Regions from separate parts of the Stenotrophomonas sp. Marseille-Q5258 genome, predicted to be linked through region 1. Evidence: predicted binding sites of a transcription regulator. Region 1 holds the regulator's gene; each other region holds the start of a gene.

The links. Region 1 encodes FliA, which starts transcription of late flagellar genes. Its sites were predicted from a motif close to TAAAGTTTNNCNNNCNNNGGCCGATAA; they were not measured.
Region 2: OC534_RS13665 (GGDEF domain-containing protein) is a predicted target of FliA. The motif match lies at 2,612-2,638, and genes of this name have one in related genera.
Region 3: OC534_RS16650 (methyl-accepting chemotaxis protein) is a predicted target of FliA. The motif match lies at 4,499-4,525, and genes of this name have one in related genera.

The regions. Positions count from the first base shown of each region.
Region 1 covers NZ_CAMPPN010000005.1:180-8,183, reverse strand. Annotated here, with positions in the region: gene flhB (flagellar biosynthesis protein FlhB) at 1-884, shown strand, start outside; gene flhA (flagellar biosynthesis protein FlhA) at 902-2,983, shown strand; gene OC534_RS03265 (AAA family ATPase) at 3,136-4,842, shown strand; gene OC534_RS03260 (MinD/ParA family protein) at 4,829-5,716, shown strand; gene OC534_RS03255 (RNA polymerase sigma factor FliA) at 5,713-6,459, shown strand; gene cheY (chemotaxis response regulator CheY) at 6,476-6,868, shown strand; gene OC534_RS03245 (protein phosphatase CheZ) at 6,868-7,482, shown strand; partial or broken gene OC534_RS03240 (Hpt domain-containing protein) at 7,487-8,004, shown strand, end outside.
Region 2 covers NZ_CAMPPN010000019.1:4,505-12,508, forward strand. Annotated here, with positions in the region: gene OC534_RS13650 (lytic murein transglycosylase) at 1-202, opposite strand, end outside; gene egtD (L-histidine N(alpha)-methyltransferase) at 290-1,264, opposite strand; gene egtB (ergothioneine biosynthesis protein EgtB) at 1,261-2,544, opposite strand; gene OC534_RS13665 (GGDEF domain-containing protein) at 2,715-4,022, shown strand; gene OC534_RS13670 (YchJ family metal-binding protein) at 4,001-4,390, opposite strand; gene OC534_RS13675 (TSUP family transporter) at 4,521-5,297, shown strand; gene OC534_RS13680 (SbcC/MukB-like Walker B domain-containing protein) at 5,377-8,004, opposite strand, start outside.
Region 3 covers NZ_CAMPPN010000028.1:159-7,068, forward strand. Annotated here, with positions in the region: gene OC534_RS16630 (GNAT family N-acetyltransferase) at 32-448, opposite strand; gene OC534_RS16635 (SOS response-associated peptidase) at 553-1,509, shown strand; gene OC534_RS16640 (response regulator) at 1,529-1,909, opposite strand; tRNA gene OC534_RS16645 (tRNA-Leu) at 2,035-2,121, shown strand; gene OC534_RS16650 (methyl-accepting chemotaxis protein) at 2,440-4,293, opposite strand; gene OC534_RS16655 (PAS domain S-box protein) at 4,715-6,907, opposite strand.

The DNA of each region.
Region 1 (8,004 bases):
TCGGCGAGAGCCTGGCCCAGCTGCTGCTGGCGCTGTGGCCGCTGGTGGTGGTGTGCCTGCTGGCCAGCTTCCTGTCACCGGTGGTGATGGGCGGCCTGCGCTGGTCCAACAAATCCCTGATGCCCGATGTGAAGCGGCTCAGCCCGATGGCCGGGATGAAGCGCCTGTACGGCCCCGAGGCGATCGCCGAGTTCACCAAGTCGCTGCTGCGCATCGCGTTTGTCGGCACGGCGGCCGGACTGGTGGTCTGGGGGGGTATCCAGCCGTTGCGCGCCCTGCTCCACCAGCCGCTGGAAGCGGCGATGGTGCATGGGCTTGGCTTCACCCTGAAGCTGATGCTGGCCACCGGCGGCGCGATGCTGCTGCTCGCGGCGATCGATGCGCCGTACCAGCGCTGGAACTGGATGCGCAAGCTGAAGATGACCCGGGAAGAGCTGCGCCGGGAAATGAAGGAGAGCGAGGGCAGCCCCGAGGTGAAGGGCCGCATCCGCCAGCTGCAGCAGCAGATGTCCAACCGACGGATGATGGAAGCGGTGCCTACCGCTGACGTGGTGGTGGTCAACCCGACCCACTACGCCGTGGCCCTGAAGTACGACGGCGGCAGGATGGGCGCCCCCACCGTGGTGGCCCTGGGGGTGGATGAAACCGCCTTGCGCATCCGCGAAGTGGCCGACGGCAACAAGGTCGCCATTGTCTCCGCGCCGCCTTTGGCACGCGCCTTGTATCGGGAAGGCCAACTCGGCAAGGAAATCCCCGTGAGATTGTATTCGGCCGTCGCCCAGGTCCTGTCCTACGTCTACCAGCTGCGCAGCTGGCGTTCCGGCCCGATGCCGGCCTCGCCGCGCATCGACATTGAAGAATTCACCAACGGAGCCCGCCCGTGAGCGCCCAGCCTGCAGGAATGAACGTGCGCAAGGCGCTGGATATGATCCGCCACGGGCTGGGTGCCCCGCTGATCGTGCTGGCGTTGCTGGCAATGGTGGTGGTGCCGCTGGCACCGCCGGTCCTGGATGCCCTGTTCACCTTCAACATCGCCATCTCGCTGATGGTGCTGCTGGCGGTGGTCTATGTGAAGCGGCCGCTCGACTTCACCATCTTCCCGATCGTGCTGCTGATCACCACCATGCTGCGCCTGGCGCTGAACGTGGCCTCCACCCGCGTGATCCTGCTCAATGGCCAGAACGGCCACGAGGCGGCCGGCAAGGTGATCGCCGCGTTCGGCGAGTTCGTGATCGGCGGCAACTACGCGGTGGGCATCGTGGTGTTCGCGATCCTGACCATCATCAATTTCGTGGTGATCACCAAGGGCGCCGGACGCGTCTCGGAAGTGACCGCGCGCTTCATCCTCGATGCCATGCCCGGCAAGCAGATGGCCATCGACGCCGACCTCAACGCCGGTTTGCTGACGCGTGAGGAGGCCAAGGCCCGTCGTGAGGAAGTCCGTGAGGAAGCCGACTTCTACGGTGCGATGGACGGCGCCAGCAAGTTCATCCGCGGCGACGCCATCGCCGGCATCCTGATCCTGTTCATCAACATGCTCGGCGGCCTGGCCGTAGGCGTGTTGCAGCACGGCATGCCATTTGGCGAATCCGCGGCCACCTACACGCTGCTGTCCATCGGCGACGGCCTGGTGGCGCAGCTGCCGGCACTGCTGGTGTCCTCGGCGGTGGCGATGCTGGTCACCCGCGCCTCGCGGTCGCAGGACATGAGCCAGGCGATGATGGGCCAGGTGTTCGGCCAGCATCGCGCGCTCACCATCGCCGCGGCCATCCTCGGCGTGGTCGGGCTGGTCCCGGGAATGCCCAACGTCGCCTTCTTGACGCTGGCCGCCATCCTCGGCTTCATCGCCTGGAAGCTCTGGAAGAAGAGCACCGCGGCTGCCCGCGCCGCTGAAACCGCAAGCGCCGGCCGCCCCGATGCACCGGGCCTGCCCGGCGCCACGCCCTCGCCCACCGCCGAGCTGACCTGGGACGAACTGCGTCCGGTCGATCCGCTGGGCCTGGAAGTGGGCTACCGGCTGATCCCGCTGGTGGACAAGAACCAGGGCGGCGAGCTGATGGCACGGATCAAGGGCGTGCGCCGCAAACTCACCCATGACATCGGCTTCCTGATCCCTTCGGTCCACATCCGCGACAACCTGGAGCTGCCGGCCACCGGCTACCGCCTGCTCATCCACGGCGTGCCGGTAGCGACGGCGGAAATCCACCCGGACCGCGAGCTCGCCCTGGACCCGGGCAGCGCGCTCGGCGCGCTGGACGGCATCGCCGGCAAGGACCCCGCGTTCGGCCTGGACGCCACCTGGATCCAGCCGCATCAGCGCGCCCATGCCGAGTCGATGGGCTACACCGTGGTCGACCCCGCCACCGTGGTGGCGACCCACCTGTCGCACCTGATCCGCGAGCACGCCCCGGAACTGCTGGGCCACGAGGAAGTGCAGCAGCTGCTGGCCAACCTCGGCAAGAGCGCCCCCAAGCTGGTGGAGGACCTCACGCCCAAGTCGCTGCCGCTGTCGGCGGTGGTGCGGGTGCTGCAGAACCTGCTGATCGAGCGCATTCCGATCCGCCAGCTGCGCAAGATCGTCGAAGCGCTGGTGGAGAACGCGCCCAACAGCCAGGACCCGTCGGTGCTGACCGCCGCCGTGCGCAACGCGCTGGGCCGCTTCATCGTGCAGGAGATCGCCGGCATGTCGGCGGAGCTGCCGGTGTTCACCCTCAACCCGCAACTGGAACGCGTCTTGCAGGAGTCCACGCAGGGCAACGGCGCCGCGCTGGAACCCGGACTCGCCGAGCGACTGCACCAGAGCCTGGCCGACTGTGTCGGCAAGCAGGAAGCGAAGAACGAGCCGGCGGTTGTGCTGGTACCCGGCCCGGTACGTGCCGCGCTGGCACGGCTGGTACGCCACAGCGTCCCCTCGCTGTCGGTACTGGCCTACAGCGAGGTGCCGGAGGACAAACGGTTGAAGCTGGTCGGCACGATCAGTTGAGCCGGTACTCCGACGGCAACGCGCCAGAAAACAGACACCCCCACTTTTGACATCACCGCAGCAGGACACAGAGGGAAACCCGGACCGTGCAGACCACCGACAACCAGCGCTTCCCTTCCACCACCCCGCCGCCCCAGTCCCGGTACCACAGCATGAAAATCAAACGCTTCGTCGCCTCCGATATGCGCTCGGCCATGAACCTGGTGCGCAAGGAACACGGTCCTGACGCGGTGATCCTGTCCAACCGCCGGATCGAGGAAGGCGTGGAGATCGTGGCTGCGGCCAACTATGACGAAGGCGCCGTGCAGCGCGCCCTGGAAGCCTCGCGCAAGGATGTCGCGCCGCCGCCGGTGCCGCGCCCGCGCAGCGCCGCCGATGCGGTGATCGCCGCCGTCACGCGCCGCAAGGCCCCGGTCGTCGCCCCCGAACCGGTCGCGGCCACCACCTCGGCCGTGGCCGCCCTGGCGCGCGCGGCCGTTGGCGCCACCGGCCGCACGCTGGATACCGCCAACGAAAACGTGCCCCCGCCGGGCAGCGCCGGCTTTGCCGCCACGCTGTCGCGGGCCAGTGTGGCCACCCCCGTCAATGAACCGTCGCTGCCGGAGCAGATCTTCGCGCCGTTCAATGTCGAACAGGCGGCCGCTGCTGCGCCCGCGCCGATCGCGGCCCCGGCCGCACCGGCCGCCGCGCCGATCAACCGCGCGCGCTTCGTGATCGACCCGCCGATGGACGATGCCCCGCACATCCAGATGTATGCACCGCCGGCCCAGGCGCCGGTGACGATGCCGCCGCTGCCGGTCGCCGCCGTGGCCGCGCCGGTGTCGGCGGTCCTGGACCCCGTGCCGGTGGCGCAACCGCCGGCACTGCCGGTCGCGGTCGCCGCTGCTGCAGCCGACATCGCGGCCGATGCGGTTGCGCGCCCCGCACCGGAACTGACCGTGGTGCCCCGGGACGACGAGGAAATCCGCCAGCTGCGTCACGAAGTGGCCGGCATGCGCCATGTGATCGAGCGCGAAATGCATCGCTTCACCGACGAGCGTCTGCGTGGCTCGCCGGTCCGAGCGGCCGCGTTGGACCTGATGGAGGAGTACGGCTTCGATGCCGGCATCAGCCGCGACGTGGCCCTGCAGATCCCGCTGGATACCGAAGCCCATCGCGGCCGCGGGCTGATGCTGGGCCTGCTGTCCAAGAAGCTGCCGATCGCCCCGGTCGATCCGCTTGACGCCGGTGGTGTGATCGCCCTGGTCGGTCCGACCGGTGCCGGCAAAACCACCACCATTGCAAAGCTGGCCTCGCGCTTCGCCGAGAAGCACGCCGCACGCGACGTGGCCCTGGTGACCACCGACACCGGCCGCATCGGCGCCCGCGAGCAGCTCTACGGGTTTGGCCGCCAGCTTGGCATCGCCGTGCATGAAGCCAACAGCGGCACCGACCTGAGCCAGCTGCTGGAGCGCCTGCAGGACTACAAGCTGGTTCTGATCGACACCGCCGGCCTTGGTCCGCGCGACCGTGCCCTCGCCGCGCAGCTGCAGTGGCTGCGGGCCGCCGACCGCATCCGCACCCTGCTGGTGCTGCCGGCCAATACCAGCTTCGGCGACATGGACGAAGTGGTCCGACGCTTCAGCGCTGCCAACCCGCAGGGCGTGGTGCTGAGCAAGCTGGACGAGACCGGCCGCTTCGGCACCGCCCTGTCCGTGGCGGTAGACCACTGCCTGCCGATCACCTGGGTGACCGACGGCCAGGACGTCCCGGAGGACCTGCACCGCGCCAGTGCGGCCAATCTCGTCCTTCGCCTTGAAGATTTGCGCCGCGCGGCCGATATGCCCTGCAACCCGGAGTTCAACCATGCCGTCGCGTGAGTACGCCAAGCTGACCAAGACCTTCCCGTTGTCGGCTACCCGCAGCCAACCGCTGGGCCCTGTCCGCACCATCGCCGTCACCGGCGGCAAGGGCGGCGTGGGCAAGACGAACGTTTCGGCCAACCTGGCCGTAGCGCTCGCGGACATGGGCAAACGCACGCTGCTGCTGGACGCCGACCTCGGCCTGGCCAACATCGATGTGATCCTCGGCCTGCAGCCGAAGGTGACCCTGGCCGACCTCGTCGCCGGGCGCTGCACGCTGGAGGAAGTGATCATGGAGGGCCCGGGCGGCGTGCTGGTGGTGCCGGCCGCGTCCGGTCGCCGCCACATGGCCGAACTGCAGCCGGCCGAACACGTGGGCCTGGTCAACGTGTTCTCCGAGCTGGAGCGCGAGCTGGACATCATGGTGGTGGACACCGCCGCCGGCATCACCGATGGCGTGCTCACCTTCTGCCAGGCCGCACAGGACACCGTGGTGGTGGTCTGTGACGAGCCGGCCTCGATCACCGACGCCTACGCACTGATCAAGGTGCTCTCCCGCGAGCGCGGCGTGGACCGCATCCAGGTGGTGGCCAACATGGTGCGCGACCCCAACGAAGGCCGCGTGCTCTACGAGAAGCTGACCCGGGTCTGCGAGAAGTTCCTCGCCGACGTGTCGCTCAACTACCTCGGCTGCGTTCCGCAGGACGACTGGCTGCGCCTGTCGGTGCAGCGCCAGCAGCCGGTGGTCAAGGCCTACCCGTCCAGTCCGTCGGCGCTGGCGATCACCGAGATCGCCCGCCGGACCGCCCGCTGGCAGGCCCCGACCGAGCCGCGCGGCGGCGTCGAGTTCTTCCTGGAACGCATCCTCAAACAACGCGGGGTGGCCGCATGAAAGGCGCCGCACAGTACAAAGAGGTCCAACGTACCGCCGCCAACGAGTGCATCGCCCAGCATTCGGACCTGGTGCGGCGCATCGCCCACCACCTGGCCGCGCGTCTGCCGGCGAGCGTGGAAGTGGATGACCTGATCCAGGCCGGCATGATGGGGCTGATCGAGGCCTCGCGCAGCTACGACGCCGACCAGGGCGCCTCGTTCGAGACCTACGCGTCGATCCGCATCCGCGGGTCGATGATCGATGAGATCCGTCGTGGCGACTGGGTGCCGCGATCGGTGCACCGCCGTGCACGCGATGCGGCCGCCACCATCCGCCGCCTGGAGCAGAGCACCGGCCGTGCCGCCAGCGCCACCGAAGTGGCCAACGCGATGGACATGCCGCTGCCGGAATACCTGCGACTGATGGAAGACGCCGCACGCGGCCAGGTACTGAGCCTGGAATCGCGGATCGAGGACCAGGGCGAGCTGGATACCGTCGCCCAGGGCGGCCCGACCCCGCAGCAGGTCCTGGAGCGCGGCGAGTTCGGCCGTGAGCTGGGCAATGCGATCGGCCTGCTCCCCGAGCGCGAACAACTGGTGCTGTCGCTGTACTACGAACAGGAATTGAACCTGAAAGAAATCGGCGCGGTGCTCGGGGTGAGTGAATCCCGGGTGTGCCAGATCCACGGCCAGGCGGTATTGCGCCTGCGCGGCCGACTGAAGATCTTCGAGGCGGCCGACGCCGGCCTCGAAAACCCTTGAAATCGAGGAAAGTGCTTTGAACAAGAACATGCGTATCCTGATCGTCGACGATTTTTCGACCATGCGTCGTATCGTCAAGAACCTGCTGGGCGATCTGGGCTTCACCAATACGGCCGAAGCCGAGGACGGGCATGCCGCGCTGGCACTGTTGCAGAGCCAGCCGTTCGACTTCGTGGTCACCGACTGGAACATGCCGGTGATGACCGGCATCGACCTGCTCAAGGCGATCCGTGCCGACGCCAAGCTGAAAACCCTGCCGGTGCTGATGGTGACGGCTGAAGCCAAGCGCGAGCAGATCATCGAAGCGGCCCAGTCCGGCGTCAACGGCTACATCATCAAGCCGTTCACCGCACAGACGCTGGAAGAGAAGCTCGGCAAGATCTTCGAACGCCTGGCAGCGAGCGCCTGATGGAAACCCTCAGCGACAAATCGGCGCTGGTGCAGCGCCTGCAGGACGCCCTGGCCGCGCTGGAAGGCGGCGACGAGGCCGGCTGGCGCCGGGAAATCGACGCGCTGGCGGCCCTGCGCACGCAGCCGATGATGGCCGGCCTGAACCGGCTCGCGCGCGAGCTCGGCCAGGCACTGGGCGAACTGCCCAGCCTGCCCAGCGAAGCCGGCGAACTGGACGACGCCTGCGCGCGCCTGGACCACGTGGTGGCGATGACCGAACAGGCCACCCACCGCACCCTGGACCTGGCCGAAGAATGCCGCGCGTTGACCGAACAACTGCGCGCCAACGGGCTCAGTCCGGACCAGGACCTGCAGCTGGACCGCATCCGCCACAACCTCACCGAGATCGCCCTGACCCAGAGCTACCAGGATCTGACCGGGCAGATCATCCGCCGCGTGGTCGGCATCGTGCGCCGCGTGCACGAAGGCTTCGGCGCGCTCGGCCTGCCGCCGCAGGAAGACGACGCGCGCCGGCGCGACACCGGCCTGGCCGGCCCGGCCGTCACGGGCCTGGACCGCCACCAGGTTTCCCAGGTCGACGCTGACGACCTGCTCTCCGATTTGGGGTTGTAAGACGATGAGTGCTGTTCCGGACGACATTGCCGCCGATTTCATTCTCGAGGCCCAGGAGATCCTGGATCGCCTCGGCGAACAGCTGGTGTCGCTGGAGCAGTCGCCCCAGGATACGGATCAGCTCAACGCCGTGTTCCGCGGCTTCCACACCCTCAAGGGCGGTGCCGGCTTTCTCGGCATCCAGGCGATGGTGGAGCTGTGCCACGCCGCCGAGGAGACCCTCGGCATGGCCCGTTCCGGCCAGGCCACCCTGCAGGCGCACCACTTCGACGCCGGCCAGCAGTCGCTGGACTACCTGCAGTCGATGCTGGACTCGGTCTCGGCCGGCACCGAGCCGGGGTACGCCCCGCCGGAGCTGATCGCCCAGTTCGATGTCAACGGCCCGGCCACGCCCGCACCGGTAGCGGCCCCGGCGGGCAATGGTGAGCTGATCACCGAGGACGAGTTCGAGGCCCTGCTGGACCAGCTGCATGGCGGCGCGGCGCCGACGGCGGTGGCCAAGGCCGCCGATGGCCTGATCGG
Region 2 (8,004 bases), on a different contig from region 1:
GGTAGTCCCACAGCGGCGTGGTGAACTCGGGCTGGGCATCCAGGAGCGGCAACACGCTCAGGTCCGGGGTGAGACCGGCGGTGAGGCGTGTGAATCCGTCAGCGCTGATGCCCTGTTTGAGCGCCTGCGGTTCCAGTGTGGCCAGGCAGCGGTCCAGATCGTCCTGCGGCGCGGCGGCAACCGAGGCGCTGGCCAGGCACATCGCGCCCAGCAGCCAGCCGGTGTAGAGCCTCATTGGCGGAAATCCTTGCAGCCAAGTGGACCTGCATCATAACGGTGCGCGCGCAGTTCAAGCCGGCTGCAGCAGTCGCAGGCCGAAGGCCGGCTCAAACGCGTTCCACGCCGCGCTCGCGCGCAGGCCGGCCTCGGCGACCAATGACGCAAATGACGCATCGGTGTACTTGTGGCTGTACTCGACCGTCATCGCCTCGCCGTCGGCGAAGTCGAACGCACGGCCGTCGACGTGCACGGTCTGGGCGCGGGTGCTGACCAGTTCGGTCTCGATGCGCAGGCGCGGCACGCTGTAACGGGCCCGGTGGCGGAAGCCGTCGAGGTCGAAGTCGCTGCCGATCTCGCGGTTGAGCCGGCGCAGCAGGTTGAGGGTGAAGTCGGCGGTGACACCCGCGGCATCGTTGTAGGCCGATTCGATCAGCACCGGGTCCTTGTGCAGGTCGATGCCGATCAGGGCCAGGCCATCAGCGCCCATTGTCTGTCGCATGGCCCGCAGCAGCGCCACGGCATCGGCATGGGCGAAATTGCCCAGCGTGGAGCCGGGGAAGAACAGCAGCCGACGGGCCGGCGGGCGCTGCGGCGCCGGCACCTGCACCGGGCGGGTGAAGTCGGCGCAGACCGGCAGCATCTCGATGTCCGGCAAGGCCTGGGCAAGCCGCGTGATGCTGGCCAGCAGGGCGGCACGCGAGATTTCGATCGGGGTATAGGCGACCGGATCGGTGAGCGCGTGCAACAGCAGTTCGGTCTTGCGGCCGCTGCCGCTGCCCAGCTCGACCACATGCAGGCGCGGGCCGACCACCTTGGCGATGTCGTGCGCGCAGTCCTGCAGCAGTTTCAGCTCGGTGCGTGTCGGGTAGTACTCGGGCTGGCGGGTGATCTGCTCGAACAGCGCCGAGCCACGGGTGTCGTAGAAGTACTTGGACGGCAACTGGCGCGGCCGGATGGAGAGGCCCTGCACGATATCGGCGGTGATGCGGGCGCGGTCGGGCTGCAGGTCGGTGAGCGCTTCGAGTGCGTCGCTGACCGTGCTCATGCGGCGTCCCGGGCCAGGCGCAGGCCGGCGAACTGCCAGCGCGCCGAGGGGGCGAAGAAGTTGCGGTAACTGGCGCGGACGTGTCCGGCCGGTGTGGCGCAGCTGCCGCCGCGCAGGATCCATTGACCGTTCATGAATTTACCGTTGTATTCGCCGAGATGGCCCGCGAAGGGGCGGAAGCCGGGATAGGCGCCATATGCGCTGCTGGTCCATTCCCAGACATCACCGAACAGCTGCTGCAGCGGGGCCTCGCGGCCGCCGGCAGGGTGCAGTCGATCGGCGTCGGCGAAGTGACCGTCGACCGGCTGACCTGCGGCGGCGGCCTCCCATTCGAACTCGGTGGGCAGGCGCAGGCCCCGCCAGCGCGCGTAGGCATCGGCTTCGTAATAACTGAGGTGGCAGACCGGCGCGTGCAGGTCGAGCGCACGCCAGCCGCCCAGGGTGAACTCGCGCTGCAGGGCATCGTCCCAATACAGGGGATGCTGCCAGTGCTCGGCCTGGCACAGCGCCCAGCCCTCGCTCATCCAGTGCGCCGGCTCTCGATAGCCACCGGCCGCCACGAACTGGCGGTACTCGTCGTTGCTCACCGGCCGGTTGGCCAGCGCGTGTGCGGGCACCAGCACCCGGTGCACGGGCGACTCATTGTCGTAGGCGAACCCGGCGTGGGCTGGCCATGCCGGGGCGCCGATCTCCACGATCTGCTCGGGGCTTTCCTGCCAGCGCAGCGGCACGGCCGTGCTGGGCGAACAGGCGAGATCATCACGGTAGGCCGGTTGCAGCGGGTTGCACCACAGCGCGTGCTTGATGTCGGTCAGCAGCAGCTCCTGATGCTGTTGTTCGTGCTGCAGGCCGAGCAGCAGCTGATGGTGTGTGGTGGCATCGAGCACACCGGCCTGCACCAGAGCGATCACCTGCTGGTCGACCTCGGCACGGTAGTGCAGCACCTCCTGCAGCGACGGGCGCGAGAGCAGGCCGCGCTGCGGGCGCGCGTGCGCCGGGCCGATGCTCTGGTAGTAGCTGTTGAACAGGTAATGCCAGTCGGGGTTGAACGGCGCATAGCCCGGGCGGTTGGCCAGCACAAAGCGCTCGAAGAACCAGGTGGTGTGGGCCAGGTGCCACTTGGTCGGGCTGGCGTCCGGCATGCTCTGCACCATCGCATCTTCGGCGCTGAGCGGTGCGGCCAGCGCGACGCTGCGGGCACGGATGCCGGCGTAGCGGGCGGCCAGTGCCGCGGCCAATGGGTCGGTGGTCGGCGGCGGTGGGGCGACGGCGGTATTCATCGCGATCAGGATCGAACAGCGCGGGTGAGCGCAACGTCATGGCACGGCTCACGCCGCGTTACGCAGCTCAAGTTGAATGCGCATCGGCCGCTACCGGGAGGACCATCGCCTGTGTGGTCCGGTTTGCACGATGCAGCCACGGCGCGCCGGCCCGCTCTGTGGAACCGTCCTTGCGGAATCACCTGCTACGCCAGCCCAGCCACTATCTGTTCGTACTGCCCGCCGTGCTTGCCGGGCTGGTGCTGTGGTCGGCCACCCCGGCGCAGGAGGTCGGCAGCCCGGTGCACCGCCTGCTGCCCCTGCTGCTGACCTGCCTTGGCGTGGGCGTGGCCCTGGTCTACAACCGGGTGCGGGCGCTGTGCCTGCTGCTGGCGATCGCGCTGGCCTTCGCGTTGCTGCACGGTCTGGTGGCCGGCTTCCTGCGCGATGGCGTGGTCTCTGCCACCACGCCGCTGACCTTCCATGCGGTCGCGTTGTGGTTGCCCGTTCTGTTTGTGCTGCATGGACTCTGGCCCGAGCGCGGACGCCTGCGCCAGGACCTGCTGCTGCGCGCGGTGCTGAGCGGCCTGGCGTTGGGCATCTTCGCGCTGTTGGCCGCGCAGGGGCCGCAGGGCATGCACGATCTGCTGTCCAACCGCCATTGGGCGTGGCTGCCGACCGGATGGAGCCGACTGGCCCAACTGCCGACGCTGGCCTTCGTGGTCGCTGCGATCACGCTGTCGGTGCAGGCCGTGCGCGCACCACGCGCCCTGCATACCGCGATGCTGCTGGCGCTGCTGGCAGTGTGGGCGATGCTGCCGCGGATCTTCCTGTCGCCGGCGCTGCTGCCCGCGCTGACCAGCGTGGCGCTGCTGGCACTGGTATCGGCGATGGTGCAGGAATCGTTCCACATGGCCTTCCGCGACGAGCTGACCGGCCTGCCCGGCCGGCGGGCGCTGAACGAATGCCTGCAGCGCGTGGGCGCCACGTACACGATCGCGATGGTCGATGTGGACCACTTCAAGCGCTTCAATGACACCCACGGCCATGACATCGGCGATGACGTGCTGCGGCTGGTCGCGGCGCGGCTGGCAGGTGTGGGCGGCGGCGGGCGGGCCTTCCGCTACGGCGGCGAAGAATTCGCGCTGGTGTTCCTGGACCGCACTGCCCCGGCCTGCGTGGCAGCGGTGGAGGCGATCCGGGCGACGGTGGAAGACGCCCGCATGACACTGCGCGACCGCGCGGCGCGGACCCGCGACGACGCGGTGGGCCGCCTGCAGCGCGGCCGTGGCGGCGGTGGCGAAGTGGTGCAGGTGACGGTCAGCATCGGCGTGGCCGACAGCCGCGTTGGCGACAGCCCGCAGGCCGTGATCAAGGCCGCCGACCAGGCGCTGTATGCGGCCAAGGACGCCGGCCGCAATTGCGTGCGCGCGCACGGCCAGCAGCGCCCCGTGGCGGTACGCAGCAGCGAGGCGGCTCAGGGCAGCGCGTCGAGGTAGTACCAGCGGCCGTCCTCGCGGACGAAACGACTGTGTTCGAGCATCTTGACCGCGCTGCCGCCACCCACCTTGTAGCGTGCGGTGAAACGTACCCGGGCGTGGTCCGGGTCCGATACGGTGTGCTCGTGGACGGTCAGGCCCAGCCAGCGGGTGCGTTGGCCGTCCGCGTCGTCCAGCGACAACGTGGGGGGGCGGGTATCGGGGTGCCAGCTGGCAAGCAGGTAGTCCGGCAACTGCTTTACATAGGCGCTGTAGCGCGAGCGCATCAGCGCTTCGGCATCCGCTGCGGCCTCACCGGCGTGGACGCGGCCGCAGCAGGCGGCATACGCCAGTGGTCGGCCGCAGGGACAGGGGTCGGAATGGGTCATGCGGACATTGTGACGCGACGCTGTTGCGTCGACCACCGTCATCGCCGGTGAGCTGCCGACCAACGACCGGCTCTACCTGCGGGGTCCTGCCGGGCGTATGCTGGCGCGCTTTACGCCACGATGCCCTGCCGTGTTCGAGCTGGTTCCCCCTGAATTGTTGTGGTTGGTGGCGATTGCCTTCATCGCCGGTCTGGTCGATGCCGCCGTCGGTGGCGGCGGGCTGGTGCAGCTGCCGGGCCTGTTCACGGTGCTGCCGCAGCAGACACCGGCGATGCTGTTTGGCACCAACAAGTTCAGTTCAATGTTCGGCACCGCAGCCGCGGCCGTGCGTTATGCGCGCAATGTGCGCTTCCCGTGGCGACCGGTGCTGTTCGCGGCAGGCACCGCCTTCGTGTTTTCGTTTGCCGGGGCCACAGCGGTCAGCCTGCTGCCCAAGGATGCGGTGCGCCCGCTGGTGCTGGTGCTGCTGGTGGCGATGCTGGGCTATACATTGTGGAAGAAGGACTTCGGCGCACTGCACCGGCCGCGCGAGATCGGCCGCAGGGAGCTGGCCGCCGCACTGGCCATCGGCGCGGTGATCGGCTTCTACGACGGCTTCTTCGGACCGGGCACCGGCAGCTTCCTGATCTTCCTGTTCGTGCGCTTCTTCGGGCTGGACTTTCTGCGCGCTTCGGCCGCGTCGAAGGTGGTCAATCTGGCCACCAACCTGGCGGCCATTTCGTTCTTCGTGCCCACCGGCAACATCCTGTGGCTGTTCGCGGTGCCGATGGCCGCCGCCAACATCGTCGGCTCGGTGGTCGGTACGCGGCTGGCGCTGCGCGGCGGCACGCCGTTCATCCGCAAGCTGTTCGTCGGCCTGGTAGTGGTGCTGATCGCCCGGATGGGCTGGGATACCTTCGGCGGATAACCCCGTCGCGCGGGGCGCCGCCCGGTTGGAGCCTCCCATCGGTCGGCTCTCCCCGGGGTGCGCGGGCGTGGCCGGCCGGTCAGGCGACCGGTTCGGCGTCCTGCTGGCGGCTGCGTTCGGGCAGCTTCAGCCGCTTGGCCTCTTCGTCGTACTCGATCAGCAGCACGCCGGAGTCGTGGCGGCCGCTGATCTCGACGAAGCAGGCGCCGCCGATGAACGGCTCCAGCGTCATCACCGACTTCAGCGGCGTGGCCACCACCATCTGGAAGCCGAAGTTCTCGAAGATGTTCATCGCCAGGGCGGTGAACTCGTTGTCGGCCTTGTCGAATGCTTCGTCCAGGACCACGGCGGCATAGCTGGGCAGTTGGCTCTCGGCACCGCCCAACTGGTAGCGCAGCGCGGCCGCCAGGCAGGTGGTGGCCAGCTTCTGCCGCTGGCCACCGGACTTGCCGGCGCCACTGCGGTAGATCTCCACCTGCTGGCGGGTGGCCGCGTCCAGCTCGACGCCGATGAACTCCACGTGCAGGCGCACGTCGAGCACGTTCTCGCGCCAGCGCCGGTCCTCGCCCTCCTGTGAACCAAGGCGTTTGACCAGCTCACGCAGGACGGCGAACTGTGCCTCGGCCACCTCGCGCTCTTCGGTCTGGTGGTGCGAGAGCACTTCACGCAGCTGCTGGTGGAACTCCAGCACTTCCGGCAGGCGGCGGTCACTGAGTTCGATGGTCAGCAGGGTGCCGCGGTTGAAGGGCACCTGCTCCAGCGAGGCGTTGACCTCGTCCAGGCGCTGGCCGATCGACTTGCGGGCCTCGGCACTGTGCCGCTGAAGGGCCAGCAGGTTGTTCTTGCTCTGGTTCTGCAGCAGGTCGAAGAAACGCTCTTCGTGCTGCGGCAGGCCGTCGCGCTCCAGGCGCTGCAGGCGGGCCAGAAAGTCGTCGGCCGAGGCGACCGACGCGGTGAAGTCGCCCGATTCCTCCGGCCACGCCTGGGCGAAGCGCCGGAAGCAGGCCACCAGTTGGGTCTCGACACGATGCACCTCGTGCTGCGAGGCGGCCAGGCTTTCGTTGATGCCCTTGCTGATCTCGCGCATGTGCGCTTCGAGGGTTTCCAGGCTGAGCCCACCCAGCAGGTCCAGGCGCTGCTGCAGCCCTGCTTCCTGCGTGGCGCCGAGCGCCGGCAGTACAAGGGCGCGGCTGCGCTGGCGCTGGGCATCGAGCTTGTCGCGTTCGCGGGAGAGCTGGATGAGTTCGACGCGGGTGTCTTCGTAGGTGCGGCGGGCCTGCGCGATGTCCGCGCGGGCCTGGTCGATCTGCTGCGCCAGGCGGGCCAGATCGGCGTTGCCTTCCTTCAGTTCGCGCAGCGAGGAGGCGATGTCGTCCAGGCGCTGGAGTGCCGTGGCGACGTCCACTTCCTCCCACACGAAGTTGACCAGCTGGTTGCAGGCCAGGCGGCGGTCGTTGTCGCGGTCGCGCTGGCTGCGCAGCCGCGCGATATCCTCGTCGCATTCGGCGATGCGCTGCGCCAGCGCCTGCGCTTCCTTGCGGAACAGCGCCAGCTTGTCGCTGTTGCTGAAGCCGAGCAGCCAGCGCCGGCGGTCGCTGATGGCGTTGCGGTCGTCCTTTTCAAACCGGTCGCCCGGATGCTTGACCTGGCCTTCGCGGGAAATGCCACGGTCCACATCACGCAGCTGCTTCGCGTCCACGCACTCGTAGTCGTAGCGCTTGCCCAGTTCACGGCGCAGCCACGGCTCGAACACGCTGTCGCGGAACTCCAGCTTGTGCAGCAGCGAGCGCGCGGAGGGCTCGCGGGCGATCGCGTCGTCGTTGCGGCGCACCCGGTAATAGGTAAGCCGCATGCCAAGCTGGGTGCGGTTCACCCATGCGTTGACCTCGTTGTAGTGCTTGTCTTCCACCAGCAGCGACTGCGCGAAGCCGAACAGCACGCGCTCGATCGCGCCCTGCCAGGCGCCCTGCTCCTGGCGGACCTGGATCAGTTCGCCCACAAACGGCAGCGCCGCCTCGGGCACGCCGGTTTCCTCGGCCAGTCGGCTGCGCAGCTTCTGCAGTGGCGCGGGGATGCTCGACGGATTGCGCTCCATCGCCTCCAGTTCGGCGCGGACCTCGCCGAAGCGGCGGGTGTCGTCCTGCTTGCCGGCCAGGCGTTCGGTGATGGCATCGTCCAGCGCGGCCGCCGCCTGCTGGCGATTGTCCAGCTCAGCCTGTGCGCGGGCGATCAGCTGTGCGAAGCCGTGGGCGTCATCGGGCACGACGGCCTGCAGCGCTTCGGCTGCCTGCTGCGCCTGCCCGCGCTTGGCCTGGCGCCGGTCGCGCTCGGCCTGGGCGCGGCCATGCTCGCGTTCCAGCTCCTCGATGCGCTCGCCGCCCTGCTGGCGACGTTGGAGTTCCAGGCCGGCCAGGTGCTCCTCGTGGTTCGCCAGCGCCTGGCGGCGCTGGGTTTCTTCTCCCAGCAGCCCGCGGTGGCGCACGTCGATGGCCTGCAGGCGCTTTTCCAGCAGCTGCTGCAGTCGCGATTCGCGGAAGCTGTCCAGGCCGAGCTTGAGCGTTTCCTCATCGGCACGCTGCAGGTTCATGGCCTTCAGCTCGGCGTACAGGGCACGTGCCGGCAGGAGGGTTTCGACCTGGCGCCGGGCGGTGACGACTGACTTGTGGGCGCCGTCCAGCTCGGCGAAGTCGCTGACCAGGCGCTCGGC
Region 3 (6,910 bases), on a different contig from region 1:
GCTTTTTGTTGGCGCTTCTTTCTCTGCGTGGTCAGCCCACCACCTTGGCCATGCCCACCGACTTCGGCGCGGTCTGGGCAAAACCGAACTGCGCGTACAGCCGATGCGCCTGGCCATCGGCGATCAGACTTACGTAAGCACCGACCGCGTTCGCGCGCAGCCAGACATCCAGCGCGCCCATCACCGCCTTGCCCAGTCCCTGCCCCTGGCGGTCGGGAACCACCGCAATGTCCACCACCTGCAGGAAGCAGCCGCGGTCGCCGACCAGCCTGCCCATCGCCACCAACCGTTCGCCGTCGCGGATGCTCACCCCGAACACCGTGTTGGGCAGGCCCAGCGTGGCTGCCTCCAGTGATTTGGGGCTCAGGCCGGCGAGCACGCGCAGCTGGCGGTACTCCTCGACAGTGGGCGGCACGGGGTAGAGCTGCAGGCTGGCAGGCAGGGACATGGGGCTTTCTCGGAGTGAACGGGCCTGTAGCATGACGCAGGCCATGCGCACCCGGTGAGACCCACGCGTCCTATCCTGTTCCCCTGCCCGCCGCCCCTGCCGCCATGTGCTACTCCGCCCAGATCCGTGCCGATTACACCAGGCTTGTACGTGAGTACGGCGCGGTCATGTCGCTGGAGGCGTTCGCGCAGCTCTATGCGCACGATCCTGGCAAGCCACGGCCCAAAACGCCCAAGGCGATGGATGACGGGTTCGCCGGCGCACGCACGCCGCAGGGGCAGGACATCGTGGCAAAGATCCAGCAGTGGCATGCCGAGGAAATGCGCGCACTCGACGAGGAGATCCGGCTGCAGTCCGCACGCCTGGCATCGGCTGAAAGCCAGCTCGCCGCACGCCCTTCGCAGAAGGCACGCAACGAACTACGTATCGCCGGCAACCGGATCGAGCGCGCGCAGGCGCGCCTGGACGACCTGCACCGCACCGGGCTGCTGCCGCGCGACAGCCGCATCTTTCCGGGCGTATACGCGCCGGTGATCGTTTCCGAGGGCGGCCAGCGCGTGATCAAGCCGATGCGCTACCAATGCCGGCTGCCGGATGTGCCGGCCCGCAATGACGTGCTCTACCCGGGCACCTACAATGCGCGCCGCGACAGCCTCGGTGGGTACTGGAAGCCCGCGTTCGGTCATCGACACGGCGTCGTGGTGGTGCAGTCGTTCTATGAGCACGTTCCGCGCCATGCACTCGAACACCGCGCGTTGGCACCTGGCGAGCGCGCGCAGAACGTGGTCCTGGAATTCCACCCGCAGCCGCCACGCGACCTGCTCGTGGCCTGCCTGTGGTCGGAATGGGACGGGCCGGAAGGCCGGCTGCTGTCGTTCGCGGCGATCACCGACGAACCGCCGGTGGCGGTAGCCGCAGCCGGGCATGACCGCTGCATCGTGCCGATCCGCCCGGAACACCTGGACGCGTGGCTCAATCCTGACCCGGCCGATCTGGCCGCGCAGTACCGCATTCTCGACGACCGCGAACCGGTTGATCTTGTCTGTCAGGAAGCGGCCTGACACGCCCTCTGTCGCGGCATCAGCCGGCGACTGAATCGCCTTGGCGGGCACGCTCGAGTGCGGCGGTCAGTTCCGCGGTGAGGTACGGCTTGCTGAGCACGACACCGCTGCGGAACGTCGCCGGAAGATGATCCGGCGCCATGCCGGTCGCCAGAACAAACGGAATGCCACGTGCGGAAAGTCCTTCGGCCACCGCCTCACTGGTTTCGTTGTTGGCCAGACGGTAATCGAGCAGCGCGACCTGCGGTGCGGTCTCGCCCAGGAGGTGCAATGCCTCGGACACCGAGGCCGCCAACCCCACGACGACCGCCCCGGACTGCACCAGCTGCATCTGCAGCAGGGCCGCACTCATCTCGTCGTTCTCCACCACCAGCACCCGTAGATCCTGCAGCGCGCTCATCCCCGGCTCCCTGTATGGTTCAGCGCGGTGATTATAGCGTCCCAACCCGATGAAGGCCGCCGTCACACTGAAGCGTTCAGGTCTCCCCACCGCCGCAGGTTTTGTATACACTACGCGGCCAGCCAGCCGAAGTGGCGGAATCGGTAGACGCAGCGGACTCAAAATCCGCCGCCCTTAAAAGCGTGTGGGTTCGAGTCCCACCTTCGGCACCAATGGAACGATACGCTCCGCAATCATCGGAGATGAAACCCCGCTTTGGCGGGGTTTTTCGTTTACGCCAGTCGACCCATGCAGCGGTGGCTGGGTGCACCCGGCAGCGCTGGACCCTGCTCTGGCGCGCACTTCGGCCGGCCCTGCGCCGGCACGATCTCACGCCAGGCGATGGCCAGCGCGCAGTCGTTCGGCCAGCGCCAGCATGGCCGCCCACATCCATCCCTGTTGCAACCGCGTACGCCCGTCCGTTGGATGCAGGCGTATCCCAGAGCCACGCGCAAGGGTGCAGCCGGTGCCGCCGCCCATCGCGCCTGCGCTCACACCAGGCGCAGTACCGGCTGGGCGCCCTGCATTGCCTGTCGCTGCGTCTGCGCCACTGCCGCATCCACTCGGAATCCGGCCACGGTCTGCAGCAGCTGGGATGCCTGCTCCTCCATGCTGCGCGCCGCCGCCGACGCTTCCTCGACCAGCGCCGCATTCTGCTGGGTGCCTTCGTCGATATGCTCCACGGCACGGTTGATCTGCTGGATGCCCTCGCTCTGCTGCTGGGCGGCGGCGCTGATGTCGCTCATCAACGCGCTGACGCGCTTCACGTTGACCACGATGTCCGTCATCGTCCGTCCGGCGCTTTCGACCTGCGCGGTTCCCGCGCCGACCTTCTCCACCGAGTCGCCGATCAGTTGCTTGATCTCCTTGGCGGCGTCGGCCGAGCGCTGCGACAGCGAGCGGATCTCCGAGGCGACAACCGCGAAGCCACGGCCATGCTCGCCGGCACGCGCCGCCTCCACCGCTGCGTTGAGCGCCAGGATATTGGTCTGGAATGCGATGCCGTCGATGACCCCGATGATGTCGACGATGCGCCGCGAGGAGTCGTTGATCAGCGCCATCGTCGCCACCACTTCGTGCACCACGTGTCCGCCCTGGTCGGCGACATCGACCGCGCCGCTGGCAAGCGCGCTGGCCTGGCGGGCGTTGTCGGCGGTGCGCTGCACGGTCGCGGTGAGCCCCTTCATCGACACCGCGGTTTCCTCCAGCGACGCCGCCTGCTGCTCGGTGCGCACCGACAGGTCGCTGTTGCCTTCGGCGATCTCGCTGGCACCGACCGCGATGGTGTCGGCCGCGAACTTGATCTGCCCGATGATCGAGGCCATCGCCTCGACCAGCGCGTTGATGCCCTCGCAGAGCTCGGCGATCGGGCCGCGCTTGTCGGCGGTCGGAATGTGGCCGGTGAGGTCCCCTCCCTGGGCCGCCGCCACCACTTCACGGGTCTGCGCCACCGCCAGCTCCAGGGCAAGACTGGCTTGCACCTGCGCGGTCACATCGGTGGCGTACTTGACCACTTTGAACGGCCGACCGTTCATGTCGAAGATCGGGTTGTACGACGCCTGTATCCACACCTCACGCCCATCGCGCCCCAGCCGCTTGTATTGGCCGGCGTCGAACTCGCCCCGCCCCAGCTTTTCCCAGAAGCGCTGGTACTCGGCACTCTGGCGGTAGGCGGGCTCGGCGAACATCGAATGGTGCTGGCCACGCACCTCCTCCAGGCGATAGCCCATCACCGCCAGGAAGTTGTCGTTGGCGGCAAGGATGCGTCCGTCCATGCCAAACTCGATCACCGCCTGGGATTTGCTGATCGCCGCCAGTTGGCCGGCGAAATCGGCCGCCTGGAACTTCTGCGCGGTGATGTCGGTGGCAAATTTCACCACTTTGTAGGGCCGGCCATCGCTGTCGAACACGGGGTTGTAGGACGCCTGGATCCATATCTCCCGGCCGCCCTTGCCGACCCGGCGATACTGGCCGGCGTCGAACTCGCCGCGCCCCAGCTTGGCCCAGAACGCGCGGTACTCCTCGCTCTGCGCCTGCACCGGGTCGACGAACATCGCGTGGTGCCGCCCCTGGATCTCCGCCAGGGTGTAGCCCAGCGTCTGCAGGAAGTTGTCGTTGGCTTCCAGGATGGTGCCGTCAAGGTCGAACTCGATCACGGCCTGCACGCGGTGCAGGGCCGCGACCTGCGCTTCCAGCGCCGCCTGGTGACGTGCGGCCGCCCCGGCCCCCGCCTCGCCGTGGCTGCGGCGGGCGCGGAACAGGCCGCGCAGGGCGCGCCAGGGTGAATCGACGGCAGTGACCGACAGCGGTGCACGCACCGGCGTATGCAAGCCTGAAGTAAACATCGTATGACCTCGTGTCCGATAAGCGATGGCGACGCCGAACGGGATGTCCGGCGCGGGTGATCAGCTGGTTTGGGACGCACGAACATCGTCAGTTGAAATGACGCGACTTCCAGAGGCAGTGCACGACCGGAGCACGGTCGGGTGGATCTATCGATCAGACAGGCCGCCAGGTCCCCCTGCCACGCAGGGGGCAACTCCGACCGATATAGCGGCCCCTGGCAGGCAACCTTTAGGGCGGCCGATCAATCGATATGCAGGGCCGGCAGCGGCTTGGGCGGGAACACCGGCCGATCCAGCCAGAGCCATCGCCAGGGCGGTCACGTCCCTCGCGATCCAGGGGGCGCATCCTGCTGTTCCTGTCCATTCGCGTGGCCGGCGAGTATCCCGGACCGCCGTGGCGGCGGCCAGCCTGCGGCACCGCTCAGCCCTCCCCTGCCTCGCTGGTATCGCCGCTGTCGAGCGGATCGAACGGGCCCTCGCCCGGCGCCTCCACCTGCACGTTGTCGCGGCCGGCGGCCTTGGCCCGATAGCATTGCGCATCGGCGGCGGCCACAGCGTCATCCACGCTCATGGCGCCGCCCAGGGCGGCAATGCCGATGCTGGCCCCCACTGCCAGCCGCTGCTGGTCCCACGGAATGGACAGCGCGCGCAGCGCGTCGAGCAGATCGCTGGCGATACGCCGCGCACGCTTGAGCGAACAGCCGGCCAGGATCACCGCGAACTCGTCGCCGCCGAGTCGGGCGACGATGTCCGAATCGCGCACCCCATGCCGCAGCAGACTGGCCACCGCCCACAGCACGGCATCGCCGGCGAGGTGACCGTGCGTATCGTTGACGGGCTTGAAGTGGTCCAGATCGATGTACATCAGCGACGCCTGCTGCCCGGTGCGGGCCACGCGGGTGATCGCCTGCTGCAGGTGCGCTTCGAACCCGCGGCGGTTGCTCAGTTCGGTCAACGGATCGACCTCGGCCAGATGGCGCGCTTCGCGCTGGCGCGCGCGCTGCTGGGTGACATCGCGGATCACCCACACCGCACCACTGATGACGCCGTCCTCGCCACGCAGCCAGGCGCGCGTGAGGTCCACCGGCACCCGCTGGGCGCCCACCGCCAACAGCAGGTCCGAATGCAGATCCACCGCATTGCTGTCCGGATCCAGAAGCACGGACAGGTCCAGCGGCGAACGGGGCGCGTACTCGGTGGTCAGTTCCATCAGCTCGGCCAGCCGGCTGCCGGTGAGGCCGTCGGCGCCTGCCCCGGCCAACGCCCGGCTCGCGGCTGCGTTGGCGTACTGGACCGTGCCGTGCAGATCCAGAGTCACTACCATGTCGGCCACCGCATCCAGCGTAATCCGCGTGCGCTGTTCGGACTCGCGCAGCTGCTGCCCGCTCTGGCGCTGCGCGGTGACGTCCTGGATCTGCGACACGAAATGCAGCGGCTCGCCGTTGCCGGCGCGCACCAGCGACACCGACAGCCGCCCCCAGACAATATTGCCGGCCTTGCCCAGGTAGCGCTTGTCCATGTGGTAATGATCACGGCGGCCGGCGAGCAGGTCGCCGACCAGGGTCAGATCGGCGTGCAGGTCTTCGGGATGGGTCAAGGTCTGGAAGTCGATCTGCAGCAGTTCCGCACGGGTGTAGCCAAGGATGCCGCAGAGGGCATCGTTGACATCCAGCCAGCGCCCTTCCAGCGACACCAGCGCCATGCCAAGCGCGGCCGAGGAAAACGCGCCGGCGAACTTCTCCGCCGCCACATACGCCTGCTCGCGGATCGCCAGCAGCGGGGTGATGTCCACCGCCATGCCGACGTAGCCGATCCGCGAGCCGCTGGCGCAATCCAGCGGGCTGATCGACAGGCGCACCTGGCGGCGCTCGCCATCCTTGCGCACGAAGGTCCACTGGTGCGACCAGGTGCCCCGCGCGGCGCGAGCGGTCAGCGCCTGGAAGATGCTGGGCAGCGGCACACCGTCACCGACATCCTGCTGCAGGTACGCGCGCATTTCCTCGGCATCGTGGAAAAGGCCGGGGTTGACCCGCCCGATCACTTCGTCCGCACTGTAGCCGAGCAGCTTCTGCGCGCCGGTGTTGAACAGGTTGACCACGCCATCGATGTCGGTGGCGATCACCGCCACTTCGTCGGACGCATCCACCACCGCCTGCAGACGCTGGCGCATGTTGGCCGCATCCTGGCGGGCTGTCTGCAGGTCGGTGACATCGGCATGCGCACCGGCCATCCACACCGGCCGGCCCTGCGCATCCCATTCGTAGATGCGTCCGCGATCCTGTACCCAGATCCAGTGTCCGTCTTTGTGGCGCATCCGGCACAGGCTGTCGAACCGCAGCGAGCGTCCTTCCAGGTGCTCTTTCAGCAGTGCGTTGGAGCTCTCAAGATCGTCTGGATGCACCAGCCGGAAGAATGTCTCCGGGGTGATCGGAGCCAGTTCCTCGCGCGTGTAGCCGACAATGCCGGCCCAGCGCTCGTTGACCCGCATCTGGCCGGTCTGGATGTTCCACTCCCAGGTGCCGACGGCGATGCCATCGATGATTTTCTCCATGCGGCGAAGCTGGTCGGACAGATCGTCCGTCGGGGCGGGAATGCTGCCCGGCTCGCGGCTCATGAC